DNA from 2 places in the Pradoshia sp. D12 genome. Region 2 is predicted to be linked to the other one. Evidence: riboswitches for the same ligand, from Rfam matches in the RefSeq annotation. Region 2 holds a riboswitch; the other holds the start of a gene.
What was found. A riboswitch is a leader RNA that binds a small molecule or an ion and turns the genes downstream of it on or off. The one in region 2 is predicted to bind lysine.

Region 1 (8,030 bases), 470 kb from region 2:
AGGGAGATATTAGAGGGATAGGAAGAGTTCTTGCGAAGCAATGACCGAATAGGGTAAGTAAACTAACCGAAAATCTTAATAGACATTTGAATGCCAGATATGAATGGATTGGAACATAAAATAAAAGCCCACTACCATCTGTCAACATTATTATCACCACTGTGTCCTAACGACATTGTATATTTAGGTGAAGCGTTTACAAACGTTAACCTAAATCTTTGAAACAAATGGATAAAGGAACTGAATGAACAGCCACACATAATTTCAATGTACAGTTCCATTATCATTTAGCAATGTTTCTTTAACCTCAACAGCCCTTTTATAATAAATAGATTTCGGCATATTCTTTATTAAATCACATGTTTTGTTAATTTGCTCCAGGGCTTCATCCTTGTGGCCCTGTTGATTTAAACAAAGAGCAATATAGATTCCTGCAGACTGTACCATTCCTACATCGATTGGATGCACCAACGCACCGGATAGATGACATTTAAGCAGATTTTCCAAGCTCGATCAATTTCTCCCAGACCATATAGTGCTTTCCCATATTCCAGATAATAAAGTTCGTCTATCTTTTCCGGATTTATCGCAAATTCTTCTAGGTAGTGAATAGCTTTTTTGTAGTCTTTTGTTATTTCATTATGATAAACCGCATATAAAAGTGGAAACATCATCAATGCAATCTTATTTTCCGAAAAAATCGCATATTGACGAGATTTACTGATTAATCTAAGAAACTCCTTATCATCCTTCATCACAAGCGGATAATTGGAAGCAATCCTGTATATATCATCCATACGATAATAGACATTCGTCTCTTTGGACAATGCGATGGCTTCCTGCATTCTTGTATGGGATGTTTTATATTCTTCCAACGCTAATAAGACGATTCCTTCATCCAATAAAAGCTTTAATTGAAATACCGTATTTTCTTCAAGTCCATTACCAGAGTAGAATTTTCTAATTTCATTCAAAATGGATAAAGATTCATCCCAATTTCCATGAGACAAACGATACTGATGATAAATCCATAATGTTTCAGCACTGTCTAAGAATAAAGAATTCATCTTAAAATAGGAGGCTGCCAATTCGATATATTTCTTCATGTTTGGTTTATCTAAATAAAGGCCTGCTTCCGCATAAAGGCTGTATAACTTCGCCTCCATTACTCCCTGAGGCATATTTTCAGAAACCACATGGGATAATTTATCGTAAATAGCTGAATAATTCTCTTGTTTTTTATCATTCTTTATCTCATTTAATAAAGGTAGATAATCCTCTTTCTCATTCAGAAGATCACTAGGTTCACAACCAAGCTGTTGAGCAAGATATTCAAGTGTGCTCATCGATGGGGTTGCTTTACTGTTTTCAATTTGGCTCAGCATTCCTTTTGTCAATCGATTTCCAGCCAACTCGGATTGGGTCATCCCTAAAGCTTTCCGTAACGTTTTAATTTTATTGCCCAGCATGGTTATCCCCTCCTTATGGAAAGTATACGGTAAATAATTCTGATCCACAAATTAAAGTTTAATTATTTTAAACTTTTTGTTGACTTCCAAAAATTAGTATTTATATAATAAGTTTAATGACATTAAACTTTTAAACTAAAGGAGAAAAGCCCATGAGTGTACGTTATACCGAAGCAGAACAAGAGAGATTAAGCGCAAGGAATATTTTATTGTTTTTTATTGGAAAATTTATTTCATTATTTGGTGCAAGCATCTATTCATTCGCCATCGGATTATACATTTTAAAAATTACCGGTTCGGGTACAAGTTTTGCACTTGCTCTTGTGTTTGCCTCTGTTCCCAGAATTATTTTTGGACCAATTGCCGGAACCCTTGCAGATCGCTTTAACCGCAAAACAATCATTATATTGACGGAAATTCTTAGCGGAATACTCATGTTTTTTATGATTGCCTATTCTCACTTTTCGGGGCTCTCACTTGCATTGTTATATACATCAGAAGTACTGCTAGGGATTTTTTCTACTTTCTTTTCTGTGACTGCATCTTCAACCATTCCCTCAATGGCTGGGGATAAATCTATACAAAAGGCTGGCTCTTTAAATCAATCCGCATCATCGCTTGCCGGTATACTCGGTCCAATCATAGCTGGTATTTTATACGGGTTCTTAGCAATTGAGGAAATCATTCTGCTAACTGGAATCACCTTTATACTTGCCGGTATAATTGAATTATTTATTATTTTCAACCTGTACACTGAGAAAGCGGCACAACAGGAAAAGACGCAATTCATGAAAAGTTTGGCTGAAGGCTTCTCCTATTTAAAAGAAAACGATTTTTTATTCTCCCTGCTCAAAGTATCACTTTGGATTAACTTCTTCTTTGCGGGTATAAATGTTGCAATCCCCTACATCCTGAACACATCACTGAATTTTTCTTCTCAATCATACGGAATTGCTGCTTCGATGGTATCTGTTGGAGCACTTATCACATCATTGATCATTTCACAACGTCCTGAAATGAAAGATAAATTAAAGAAAATTAGATTGGGCTTAATTGGTTTAGCAATACTTGTCATTATGATTGGCTTGCCTCCTATGCTCCAAATGACTTCTGTGATTGCCAATGTCAGTTACTACATCATCGTCCTTGGAATGATAGGTTCCATCGTCATGGTTGTAAATATTCCTATTCATGTATTAATACAGCGTACAACCCCGAGCCACTATCTTGGTCGTATTTTCGGATTAGTTGAAACGATTGCATCTGCAATCTCACCGCTTGGGATGATTCTTTTCGGTGTCTTGCTTGACTACATACCAGCTTTTTATATACCTCTCATCACTGGATTTTCACTGCTCTTAATTAGCTTTCTTGCCATGTCAAAAGTAAAAGAACCAAAGGAATCTGAATTGGCAAGTTAATGATAAAGAAGTATCGCCCGGCTTGGGTTATATCCAGCCGGGCATTTTTATACTCCCCTAATTGTTTTTACTCGATTATAGGCGTATCTTGCAGATTCCTCTATAATGAATTGATTCTGATTGAATTTCTAGCTGGTTACTGTCTGTATCGACTTCGATTCGAGCCGAATCGGGCTAGATTCCGGCCGATTCACTGCTTTAATACAGCCGATTCCTCTTCGAATCCAGCCAATCTGAGCTTGAATCCGGCCGATCGCCCCTTGAATCCAGCCAAGCTCTAAATCAAGCATGACACAAACCGTCTCAGCAATTCAAAAAAGCCCCTTTATGCGATAATCTAAACTATCGCATAAAGGGAGCTCCAACTCTCATTTACTATTATTTTTCTTTAGGAAATGCCTTAGAATACAAATTATATCCGCCATCAAGGTTCTTAACTTTAATGCCGTTTCCTTCAAGTATTCTGGTAGCTAAGTAACCCCTCATACCTACCTGGCATGTAAGATATAAATCTTTATCAGTCGGTATCTCTGATAATCGCTCTCTCAGTTCATCAACAGGAATATTGACCGAGCCGGCAATTGCTCCTTTAGCAACCTCAGCAGGTGAGCGGACATCAATTAAATAACCTCCGTTTTCCACAATCTCATCAATTTCATGCCATTGCACTGTGCTGACCATTCCCTCAATAATATTGGTTGCTGCGTAACCAGCCATATTTACAGGATCTTTAGCTGAGGAATATGGAGGAGCATAGGCAATCTCGATATCCGGAAGATCCAATACAGTTAAGCCACCTTTGATAGCTGTCGCGATAACATCAATACGTTTATCTACCCCATCCTTTCCAACTGCCTGCGCTCCGTATATTTTCCCCGTTTCCTTATCGAAGATCAGTTTCAAATGCAATTGGGAAGCACCTGGATAATAGCCAGCATGGCTGCTTGGTGCAACATGAACAACCTCATATGGTATACCTAAACGCTTCAGCATCTTTTCATTGCTTCCTGTTGAAGCAACGGTCAATTCAAACACCTTGGCTATGGAAGTGCCCAATGTACCGTTATAAACACTTTCTTTCCCGTGAATATGATCCGCTACTAAACGCCCTTGACGATTGGCAGGCCAAGCGAGCGGCACATAAGTATCCGTTCCGTTAATATAATCCTTTACTTCAATGACATCACCGACCGCATAAATAGATGGGTCTGATGTTTGCAGATGCTCATTGACTTTTATCGCATTCCGAACCCCAAGCTCGAGGCCGGCATCTTTCGCAATGGTACTTTCAGGTTGAACACCAATCGCTAAAAGTATCATATCCGTTTCTACTTCTTTGCCGCTTTTCAAGCGAATGATACGACCATTCTTTTCAAAAGATGATACACCATCCTCAAGTATTAAATGAACTCCATTGTCCCGCAAATGTGTGTGGACCATTTGAGCCATCTCCAAATCAATTGGCGCCATCACCTGATTTCCCATCTCAATAACTGTTACATCTATACCGCGCTCCCGTAAATTTTCAGCCATTTCAATCCCAATAAACCCGCCGCCAATGATAACAGCCTTCTCAGGTTTATCCTGATCTACCTTTTCTTTGATACGGTCCGTATCAGGAACATTCCGAAGCGTATAAACAGATTTAGCCTCATCGATTCCCGGAATGGCTGGCCTAACCGGTTTTGAACCCGGAGATAGGATTAGCACATCGTAGGATTCCTCATATTCCTCGCCTGTCATTGCTTTTCTGGCTATGACAGTCTTCTGCTCCCGATTGATTTTGATAATTTCTGTCCAATTACGTATATCTAAATTATAGCGTTGCCCCATTCCTTCAACTGTTTGAACAAGCAGTTTATTACGGTTTTGGATAACTTCTCCTATATAATATGGAAGACCACAATTCGCAAATGAAATATATTCACCTTTTTCAAACATGATGATTTCATCTTTTTCGCTTAGACGGCGCAGTCTTGCCGCAGCAGATGCTCCGCCTGCCACACCGCCAACAATTAAAATCTTCATTTTAATAGACCTCCATTAGTTCATCGATTAGTCTAATCGTAATATACCCTATTGGGTATGTCAATTTATCAAACTCACATGATTACACTCTATCATTGCTCCCGATAACAGTTTTCATAACACCGTTTTACTTTTAAATAATACCAAAAAAAAGCAAACCCACTTTTAACAATGGGTTTGCTTCTTATTACAGTTAAAAAGATTTTTTCAAATAATAGTTCTCGTGTTGTTTAACTTCCTCCATATTTTTAGGCAGTAAACGATAGAATAGGATTCCGCTTGCCAGAAGGATAACACCGAAAATAAATGTTTTTAAATCAGCCGTTCCTTTGATGATCACCCAAATGGAATATGCCGTCGCCAATATGGCTATGGTACCATCAATAATTCGTGAACGCATTTCATCAGATTTATATGTCTCGCCAGTCCAAACTAATTTCAGTTGGAATGAGGAGGAAATTAAATATGGCACTAAATAAGAAAGTGTCGCGATATAAATAATAAAGTCAAATGCATGAGCAATTGAATTTGAAATAGTTGAGAAAATAAATAATTGACCTAAACCATTTGAAACAATCATAGAGAAATTAGGAATCCCACGCTTATTGACCTGTAAAAACTTAGGGATAAATAAACCTTGTTTTGCTGCCTGATACGGGATTTCAGCGCTTAACAAGATCCAGCCAATTGTTGAACCAAATAAACTGATCAATCCAATGACCGCCAATGCTTTCCCACCAACAGGTCCCAGCACCGTTTCAATTGCATCGATTAATGGTTTTTCTGAATGGATAAGTGCATCCTGTGTTAATAATCCCATAACAAGTGTACTGATTCCCATATAGATAGCCAGGGCAATCAATAGCCCTAAAATGGTCGCTCTCTTTACATCTGCCTTTCTCTTCGCCCTTGATGCGAATACAACAGCAGATTCAACCCCTACAAAAGCCCATAAGGTTGAGACGGCAGCAAAATTTACCTGGCTGAGTAATCCCCGACTCTCACCATCAATTATACGAGTTTCCGCAAACGGTACAATATTAGATTGTTCAAAGGCAAATAGCCCAATTACAATGAATAATCCAAATCCAAGTACTTTTGCCGCAGTCGCCACAAAGTTTAATTTACCAGCATTCTCTATGCCTCGCATAATAAAGAAATGAACGCCCCAGAGCATGATTGTGCAGACAAGGAATGTTAAAGCATTGCCAACTTTTAGACTAAAATTCCCTATACTGAACAATTCAGCCGTACTAGTCAAACTTGGGAAGAAGGTAGATAAATACCCTGCAAACGTAGTGATGATGGCAATATTACCTGCAAAATTACCAATCCAGTATCCCCATGTAGACATAAACCCGGATAATCTTGAGGCTAAAGAATTTTCCTTGAACAATTCCTTAGCATAAATCTGAGGGCCACCTGTTAAATGTGGCTTACGAACAGCCAGATTCCCAAAAACCAGCGCAATAGTTAGTACACCCAATCCTGTTAATCCCCATGCCATAATTACTCCGGCAGGACTAGCTACTTCTGCCAGCGTACGCGGCAACATAAAAATACCAGACCCAACCATATTGCCGACTACAAATGCCGTTAAAATCCAAAAACCCAGTTGCTTCTTATTGTGCACGATAATTCCCCTTCCAAAGCTGTCATGTTACTCTCTATTTTTGAATTATCCATTTCTGTGTAAATAAACTAAATAAAAAACACACCTTATTGTTAAGGTGTGCAACATTTTATGATTAGCCACACCAGACAATAAATGGATAGTTCTCCATGGTCTATATACATATCGCGATGTATATAGACCATGACAGTCCTGCACCTATTCGGATACAGTCCCAGCTGCTCTCTTCGGAAAAAAAGAGCGCTTCGGCAGATTTTCCTTTCAACTAAAGTCAGCAAGCTTTCCGGCTCTCTTTTTAGTTTACTAATAAAATCTGCGACCTCTACCTCATCTTTTAGTCCGATGAGGATTTGTATTAAATTAAATTATTCCTGTATAAAGGATACAGTGAAAACGCGAATGCTGTCAATATTATTCGACAATGTTATTTTCAAATCAACTTATTTATGATTAATCCATTTGTTTTGGAAAGCTGCTATACTGCTATATTCAGTCTCCAATTTTCTGTATATATTGATGTAAATTGGCAGTAATTCCTCGTATCTTTCTACATTTGCTTTAACCGGCGTATGGACATGTGTAGTTCCCACATAATTTGATACAACGGATAGGTCTTCAATTTCACCGAGTGCATATCTGCCGAGTACAACTGCTCCTAAACAAGAGCTTTCAAAGCTTTCTGGCACATCTACTTCCTGATTAAAAATATCCGCAAGCATTTGCCTCCATAACTCTGAGCGCGCAAATCCCCCCGTTGCCCTGATTTTACTTGGCACACCTATCAATTCCTGCAAAGCTAATAAGACTGTATAGAGATTAAAAATGACTCCTTCAAGCACCGCTCTGACCATATGTTCCTTTTTATGATGAAGTCCCAAGCCAAAGAACGATCCTCTGGCATCAGGGTTCCAAATGGGCGCTCTCTCTCCAGCTAAATATGGGTGGAATAGTAGTCCATCTGCCCCCGGCGCTACTTTTGATGCTATCTTGGTGAGTACTTCATATGAGTCAATTCCGAGGCGTTTAGCTGTTTCTACTTCCGCTGAAGCCAGCTCATCTCTTAGCCATCTAAAAGTCATACCTCCATTATTAACTGGTCCGCCAATCACCCAATGCTTATCCGTCAATGCATAACAAAAAATTCGGCCCTTTTCATCCGTAATCGGCCTATCTGTTACCGTACGAATGGCTCCGCTCGTTCCAATCGTGACTGCTACAATCCCTGGATCAATCGCATTGACACCCAGATTGGAGAGAACGCCATCACTGGCTCCTATTACAAATGGAGTATCCGGCAACAGCCCCATATCCGCAGCATAGGCGGAGTCCATGCCAGATAAATAATATGTAGTTGGTACTGGTTTAGACAAATGGGTCTCTGTAATACCCGCGATTGCCAATGCCTCAGAATCCCATTCTAAATTTTTAAGATGAAACATTCCTGTTGCTGAAGCAACCGAATAATCAATCACATATTGC
Region 2 (8,030 bases):
GATCTTTCACCACATAGTGATAATCTTGCCCCCAAGAAGAGCGGCTAAAAATGCCACGTCTATCCCCCACTTTACTTTTAGGTGCATCTTTGAGTTTAGATGGATAAGCTACAGCAATAGCTATAATAGATTGTGCTTCTGGCATTAGCCTTCTTGGATTAGTCCTCTTATCTAAATCTGGCTCTTCAAAACCCGATGCAAAATTGAGGTTCTGTTGATCAATCAGTCGTTTCTTTAAAACCTGGAAAGGATCAGCTGATGTAAATCCAATTTGATCAATCCCTATTGTCTTGCTATATTCGATAAGCTCATCTTTGAGTATTTGAAAATCCATCTTAGCCTCTCCTTTCTCTGGAAAATGAATAACTTTTATATGTATGGTAAACTATATCCAATCATTTTGGAGGTGTAAATTTATGCAAATTCATGTAGATCGCCAGCTATTCGCAAAGGCCGGCGATGTAAAAATCGGTATTATCCGCTATCAAGGAATTGTTGCTGATGCCATTCCCCCGATGCTAGTAGGACGCCTTCAGCTCTATATTGAACATTTACATACTGAACTAGAGAGTAAATCCTTGAATGCATACGAAGGGATTGTATCATGGAGGAAAGTATTTAAACAAACTGGAAGTGATCCATCTCGTTACCGTCCCTCAGTAGAATCCTTACTTAGACGCGTCAAAAAAGAAGCATACACGCCGTCAGGCAACTCAGCGATTGCTCTCAATAATTTTTTCTCCCTGCAATATACTTGTCCATTAGGAATATATGATTTATCAGCTGTGAAAGGTGATGTAGAATTTCGAATTGGTGTTGCTGAGGATACCTATGAGGGATTAAATGGCCGTGTAAATAAATCGGAGGGTATTATAGGTTCTTTTGATCAAATAGGCCCTTTTGGTAGCCCGTATGTTGATTCTGTACGCACAAGTGTGGATGACCATACTTCAGATGCACTGCATATCATTTATTTTTATCCCGAAATCACCATTGAACAAGCACAGCAAATGATGGGCGCGATATCCAAGATGTTCATTCAAGTCCATGGAGGGGAATCTGCCATCCATCTACTGAGCCAAGAATGCAATACTATCAAAATATAAAAAACGCAATGCTTCGTACTCCTAAGTTACGAAACACTGCGTTGTTAACAATTCAAGAGCGGGTGAAGGGAATCGAACCCTCATCATCAGCTTGGAAGGCTGAGGTTTTACCACTAAACTACACCCGCAAAGAAGATAAATATTATACTAGCAGAAAGTTCACCTGATTTCAACCTTTTTTCGACAAAAATCGCATTTTTTTATTTACTTAAAAAGTGACGCCCTTATTTAGTAGGCGTCACTTTTCCCTTATTCTTTTAAGCTTCGATTTCTTTTCGTCTCGTGTTTTGCATAATTTACAAAACAGAAAGCAGATTCAAAAACACCTAATTTCTCTACTTGGCGATATAACGACCAGATTCTTGATGCCGTTTGGTAATTGTTTTTTTCCAAAACATCATTGCTTTTTCTAAGATAAACATAGACATTTTTTAGTCTCTTCGCTTTAAATCCTCTTTTCAATATAGAAAGCCAAAGGGCGAAGTCTTCAGGAATATCTCGGTTATGTACTAATTGAATTTTCCCAACCTTATATTTATCAATCATGACAGTCGAGCAGCCAATAGCTGTTGTATCTCTTAACAAATCTTGATATGTAAGATGAACCGGCATCTCAATAACAGGTTCATATGCTTGGTTCTCCTCATCAATAAACTGATAATCAGTGTAACTAAATGCCAAGTTATGCGCTTCCATGAATTCAAGCTGCTTTTCCAATTTATTCGGTGCCCATAAATCTTTGCTGTTTAGAAAGGCAATATAATGTCCTTTGGCTGCCTGAATAGCCATGTTTCTGGCTTTGCCCGGACCGACATTTTCCTGCAGGGTAATTAATTTAATTCTGGAATCATCCATTAGATACTCTTTTATCATATCCTTGCTATTGTCAGTCGAAGCATCATCAACAATAATTAATTCCCAGTTTTCATAGGTTTGTTTTTTAACTGATTCTATGGTTTGACGAATAAAAACCTTTGAATTATAGCTTGGCATGATAATAGATACCAATGACCTAAATGGAATACTGCTTCTCACGATTCCTCACCCTCCTGATAAAATTTATCCTAAAAGTTATAAAACTCTCCGAATAGTAAATTATTATATAAATATAATAATATTTATCCGTTTTATTCATGTATTAAACACTTCAGATGGGTTTTTCAGACTCTATCCAGACTTTATACATGTCCTATTTACTGAAATAACCAACATGGATTATAATGGAAATACAAGGTGCTTAAGGGTGTGTTTAATTGAAAACTATTATTCAATCATTGGTTGTTTCATTTGTGATTCATATAATCTATATTGGTGGATCCCTAATCGTAGGCTATATAACTATAAAGACTTATAAACCCGATATTAAAGATGAATGGGAAAATGTAAAAATGCTACAAAGTGAAGTGGCTTTTGGAACAGTTGGTTCTCCTTTGTTTTTTCTAATTACCTTCATCGCCGTTGCCTTGATATGCGGAATAATCATTACTACTATTAGGAAATTTGTGCGGATAAAATAAATCAATTCTTTACATGATAGTGAAAGGGGGAAACCCACAATTATCATGGGAGCTTTTTCAATTTTTTATCTTAGCTAATTTTTTACAAAGAAGAGAGTATAAAAATGAACCTTATTAAATATTTAGGTATACAATGTCTACTAATTGGCATGATTATCCTGACTAATTTTTATTTAGACAGTTATATTAGTAAGCCATTTACTTACACGGATTTACTAGCAATAATAATTGGAATTTCTATACTAATCCTTACTTTACATCTTTCTGATAAGTTAAAAAAACGTCTGAAATCTATTTCTTTATTTTATAAAATATCCCTTTCCATATTAGCCATTTTTATTGCAATTATTTATATAGGTCTTATAACAGGAGAAATACAATTTTAACCCTTTTCAACAAAAATTTAAGTAGAGCATTTTATGGTTCAAACATCACATTATTAGTTAAAGAGACAAAAAGAAAAGGATGGCCGGTATCCAGCCATCCTATCTATTAATGAATAATACTGTTTTCTAATTGCTCCTGCTTTTTGGGCTTAGATACCCATACAAAAGATGCCAGCAAGATAACGACCGTGATCAATCCCATCGGCGTACTTCCTGTAAATCCAAGGACAATATACCCTACCATAGCTATACCCGCACTGATTAAAGCATATGGGATTTGCGTCATCACGTGATCAATATGATTCGCACAGGCACCGGTAGAAGAAAGAATGGTTGTATCGGAAATCGGTGAGCAATGGTCACCAAATACCGCACCAGCCAATACAGCCGCCATCGCCGGCAATATCATCGTAATATCTGTTACAGCCGTAATTTCTCCTGCAATCGGAAGCAGGATACCAAATGATCCCCATGAAGTACCCGTTGCAAATGACATCAATCCTGCTATTAAAAATAAAAGTAATGGAAGGAAGGATACATTTAAGTTTAAATCCTGTACAAGTCCAGCCAAATACTGGCCAGTTCCTAGCCTTCCGATTAAATCAACGATTGTCCAGGCAAACAATAAAATATAAACCGCTGGCAGCATGGACCCTATTCCGTGTTTTACTCCTACTGTGAATACCTTTACAGATATTCCATGCAAAACAAAGACTTGTCGTAAAAACATAATGATTGTTACTATAATTCCGATTGTACCACCCAGAACCAATGATTTAGTGACATTAGTATTTTCAAAAATGGTTAGAAGTGTTGCATGTCCAGCAACTGCCTGATAACCTGTCCAAAGCATCGCAGCCACTGTGCCTACAATAAGAGTTACAATGGGGATTACCAAATCTCCAACCCTGCCAGTTGTACTTCTCGGTAAATCTTCTTTTAATTCACCTGGAACTGTCTTGGATGGATTATAAAGAATACCTTCTTTTACCGCTCTATCCTCATGTACTTTCATCGAACCAATATTCCAATTTCGATAGATCACAATGAATACCATCGCCAACGCTGCAATCGCATAAAAATTCATTGGGATCATTTGAATGAACGCTGATATGGAACTGTATTCTGTCACCTCATGAGTGATAAAAATTCCTCCTATCAGTGCAATAATATAAGCCCCCCAGCTGGATACAGGCATAATTACACAGATAGGCGCTGAGGTAGAGTCAATCAAATAGGCAAGCTTAGCTCTCGGTATTTGATGTCTATCTGTAATCGGACGTGCTACCTGGCCAACCGCCAAAGCATTGAAATAATCATCAATGAAAATGAGTATCCCAAGTAATGCAGCTACCAGCTGAGCTCCAACTCTGGTTTTAACATGCTTCATCGCCCATTCACCAAAGGCACGGCTCCCACCGGAAATGGAAATGAAAGCCGTAATGATGCCAAGGATGAGCAAGAATAAAATAATATATATATTGGATACATTCAGTGATCCATCTGATATAAAGATTCCTTTTACCGCATCCCATATAAGGATACACGTATTACTAATATTAAAATCAGTAAGCATTAAAGCTGATGCTACAATCCCCGCACCAAGTGAAAGCAAAACCTTCCTTGTTACAGCCACCATTAGAATTGCCAATAGTGGGGGAATAAGCGTATAAACTGTCGACTCCATTCCTTTTTTCCTCCTCCAAATAAATAAGGGGAACTCGTCGTGAGTGCTGACCCTTGCGCTCTTACCTTTTATGCAAAAGAAAATAAAGAAGGGCTGCAATAGAGAAATATCTACCGCAGCCCTGTATCAGCTTTTCTTTCTCCATCACGACCTGTAGCTCCTCATTATAAGAACCTCTTATAATGACAGTGTTGCTTTTATTTAAAACAACCCCAGCAAATTCATTTCTGACTAATCAACTTGCTTCGGCAGTTTCCCCTTTCGGCTATGCTCTCTGTTGTCATCCTCACATAGCTTACTCTTGAATCCTGCGCCTCTACCCCATCGGAATGATAAGGTACTATCTAATTGTTATTCTAATATAACAGATTACGTTCCTGTTCACAATGTGGAATAGATGCGTATTTTTTTACAATTATCTGATTAATTATTAGGATGAAGCCTGACTCAATTGCTTAACGAGTAACCCGATCGACAACATGTTAGGCTAATTAATCCAATCCTCTCGTTCCTGTAACCCACACAAAACTAAAACTCCCCTGTAAAAGTTTACAGAGGAGTGATTCACCTTTAATGTCCGCCAAGATAGGCCATCTTTACTTTTTCACTTGAGGTTAACTCATCTGCCGAACCCGAGAGGACGATTTTGCCGGTCTCCACTACATAGGCACGGTTGGCAATCGATAGTGCCAAATTAGCATTTTGTTCAACTAAAAGAATAGTTGTTCCCGCATTATTTATTTCTTCAATTATGCGGAAAATTGTTTTAACCAGTAGTGGAGCCAATCCCATGGAAGGTTCATCGAGTAAAAGCAATTTGGGCTTAGCCATTAATGCCCTTCCCATTGCGAGCATTTGTTGTTCTCCACCTGACAATGTTCCTGCCGGCTGTTTAAGACGTTCGTTCATCCTTGGAAAAAGATCAAATACCTTCTCCATATCCTCTTTAATCCCAGCTCGATCCCTACGTAAATAAGCACCAAGCTGTAAATTTTCTTCCACTGTCATATTGGCAAAAACCCGCCGTCCTTCTGGTACATGTGAGATTCCCTGCTTTACAATCACTTGAGCTGCTTTTCCACCTATGGATTTACCCTGATACATGATTTGACCCTGCTTCGGTTTAAGTAAACCTGAAACAGTTTTAAGTAGTGTACTTTTTCCAGCCCCATTTGCACCGATTAAGGTAACAATTTCCCCTTCGTCAATATGAAAAGAGACACCTTTTAATGCCTGAATATTTCCATAGTAAACGTTAATATCTTCAACCTTCAGCATCAGGAAACCTCCTCGCCAAGATAAGCCTCTATAACCTTAGGATTATTGCGGACTTCATCCGGTGTACCGTGTGCGATTAATTGTCCATGATCAAGTACATAAATACGTTCACATACCCCCATCACAAGCTGCATATCATGCTCAATCAAAAGTACAGTTAAATCAAATTTTTCACGTATTAAGCTGATTAACTCCATCAGCTGACTTGTTTCCTTCGGATTCATACCCGCTGCCGGTTCATCCAGCAGCAGTAACCGCGGACCCGTTGCTAGGGCTCTGGCTATTTCAAGTCTGCGTTGCATTCCATATGGAAGATTCTTGGCCTTTTCATCACGATAAGAATCCAGATTAAATATTTTCAGGAAATCTACAGCCTTTTGGTCCATTTCCAATTCTCCCGAAAAATGATTAGGCATTCGTATAATTGAACTGAGCATAGAATGTTTAGCCTGTGAATGATAAGCAACTTTGACATTATCTATGACAGATAAATCTCCAAACAAGCGAATATTTTGGAATGTCCTGCTAATTCCCTTTCTTGTAATTTTATAAGGCGGTAATTTGTTAAGCTTATCGTCGTTTAAATGAATGGTTCCTTCTGATGGTACGTACACACCAGTTAAAAGGTTGAAAAAGGTGGTTTTCCCTGCTCCATTCGGTCCTATTAAGCCGCACAGTTCACCGGGATACAGCTCCATAGATACATCTGCTACAGCCTTTAACCCTCCGAAATGAATTCCAATTTGGTCAACCTTAAGCAGTGGTTTGGTGGTTTGCATCCTTCATGCCTCCTTTTGTCTTCCTTTTGAAAAATGAGGTAATTTCCTTTGTACCCATCAATCCCTGCGGTCTGTACAGCATTGTCACAATTAGGATAATACTGTAAAGAATCATCCGCGTATCAGAATAATCTGATAGGAAGGAAGAAATTAATGTAAGGAGAATTGCTGCAATCACAGAACCTGACATACTGCCCAATCCCCCAAGCACGACGAATATTAAAATATCAAACGACCGAAGGAAACCAAAGGTTGACGGATTAATAATATAAAAGTTATGAGCATATAACCCACCGGCAATCCCAGCAAAAAAGGCACCAATGACAAAGGCAGCCACCTTATAATAGGTTGTGTTAATACCCATGGAATCAGCTGCTGTTTCATCTTCCCTCACAGATATACAAGCACGACCGTGAGTAGAATTAGTGAAATTCCGAATGACGATAATGGTCACTAGTAAGCAGGCAAAAACCCAAGGCCAGGTTGTCATTTGCGTGACCATCATCCCTCTTGCCCCACCAACGGAGTCCATATTAAGAAAAACAATACGAACTATTTCTCCAAACCCAAGAGTGGCAATCGCCAAATAATCTCCCTTTAAACGCAAGCTCGGGATCCCGATAAGCATGCCTACCAAGGCCGCTGCAATCCCTCCCATTAATAAGGCAGATAAGAATGAGACCTCTAGCATCATAGACATGACAGCAGAAGCATATGCCCCAATTGCCAGAAAGCCAGCATGTCCAATCGAGAACTGGCCCGTAATTCCAATAATTAGATGCAAACTAACTGCCAGAATAATATTAATTCCAATTGTCACAATAAGATTAGTATTAAAAGCATTTAAATATCCGCCTGAAATAAGAACCTGTACCACGATAAACAAGACGAATGAGAGTAAAATAGAGAGCCAAAAACCTTTAACCTTCTTAAGAATTGCCATCGCCATGTCTCCCTTACACTTTTTCTCTTCTGTTTTTTCCGAACAAGCCCTGCGGCATAAAAATTAATATCAAGATGAGGACAACAAATGCAGCTGCATCCCTCCATAAGGATAAACCGGAGGCACTTACCAACCCCTCTACTACACCAAGCAACAGACCGCCTACCATGGCACCTGGAATAATGCCAATCCCTCCAAGGACCGCGGCGACGAAAGCCTTAAGTCCCGGCATTACTCCCATTAATGGCTCTATTTTTGTATAGTAGGTCCCAAATATAACACCCGCTGCTCCCGCAAGTGCTGATCCGATTGCGAACGTAGCAGAAATTGTATT

Region 1: another riboswitch for lysine. It lies ahead of F7984_RS05705 (amino acid permease); the one in region 2 lies ahead of F7984_RS03355 (Na+/H+ antiporter NhaC family protein).

Annotation. Positions count from the first base shown of each region.
Region 1 covers NZ_CP044545.1:1,148,425-1,156,454, reverse strand. The annotation lists gene F7984_RS05725 (hypothetical protein) at 265-507, opposite strand; gene F7984_RS05720 (helix-turn-helix domain-containing protein) at 450-1,469, opposite strand; gene F7984_RS05715 (MFS transporter) at 1,622-2,890, shown strand; gene cdr (CoA-disulfide reductase) at 3,269-4,918, opposite strand; gene F7984_RS05705 (amino acid permease) at 5,112-6,551, opposite strand; lysine riboswitch at 6,684-6,884, opposite strand; gene gntK (gluconokinase) at 6,992-8,030, opposite strand, start outside.
Region 2 covers NZ_CP044545.1:675,642-683,671, reverse strand. The annotation lists gene queG (tRNA epoxyqueuosine(34) reductase QueG) at 1-334, opposite strand, end outside; gene F7984_RS03375 (B3/B4 domain-containing protein) at 417-1,106, shown strand; tRNA gene F7984_RS03370 (tRNA-Gly) at 1,164-1,234, opposite strand; gene F7984_RS03365 (glycosyltransferase family 2 protein) at 1,356-2,141, opposite strand; gene F7984_RS03360 (hypothetical protein) at 2,360-2,623, shown strand; gene F7984_RS03355 (Na+/H+ antiporter NhaC family protein) at 3,116-4,696, opposite strand; lysine riboswitch at 4,843-5,023, opposite strand; gene F7984_RS03350 (ABC transporter ATP-binding protein) at 5,267-5,974, opposite strand; gene F7984_RS03345 (ABC transporter ATP-binding protein) at 5,974-6,753, opposite strand; gene F7984_RS03340 (branched-chain amino acid ABC transporter permease) at 6,728-7,696, opposite strand; gene F7984_RS03335 (branched-chain amino acid ABC transporter permease) at 7,710-8,030, opposite strand, start outside.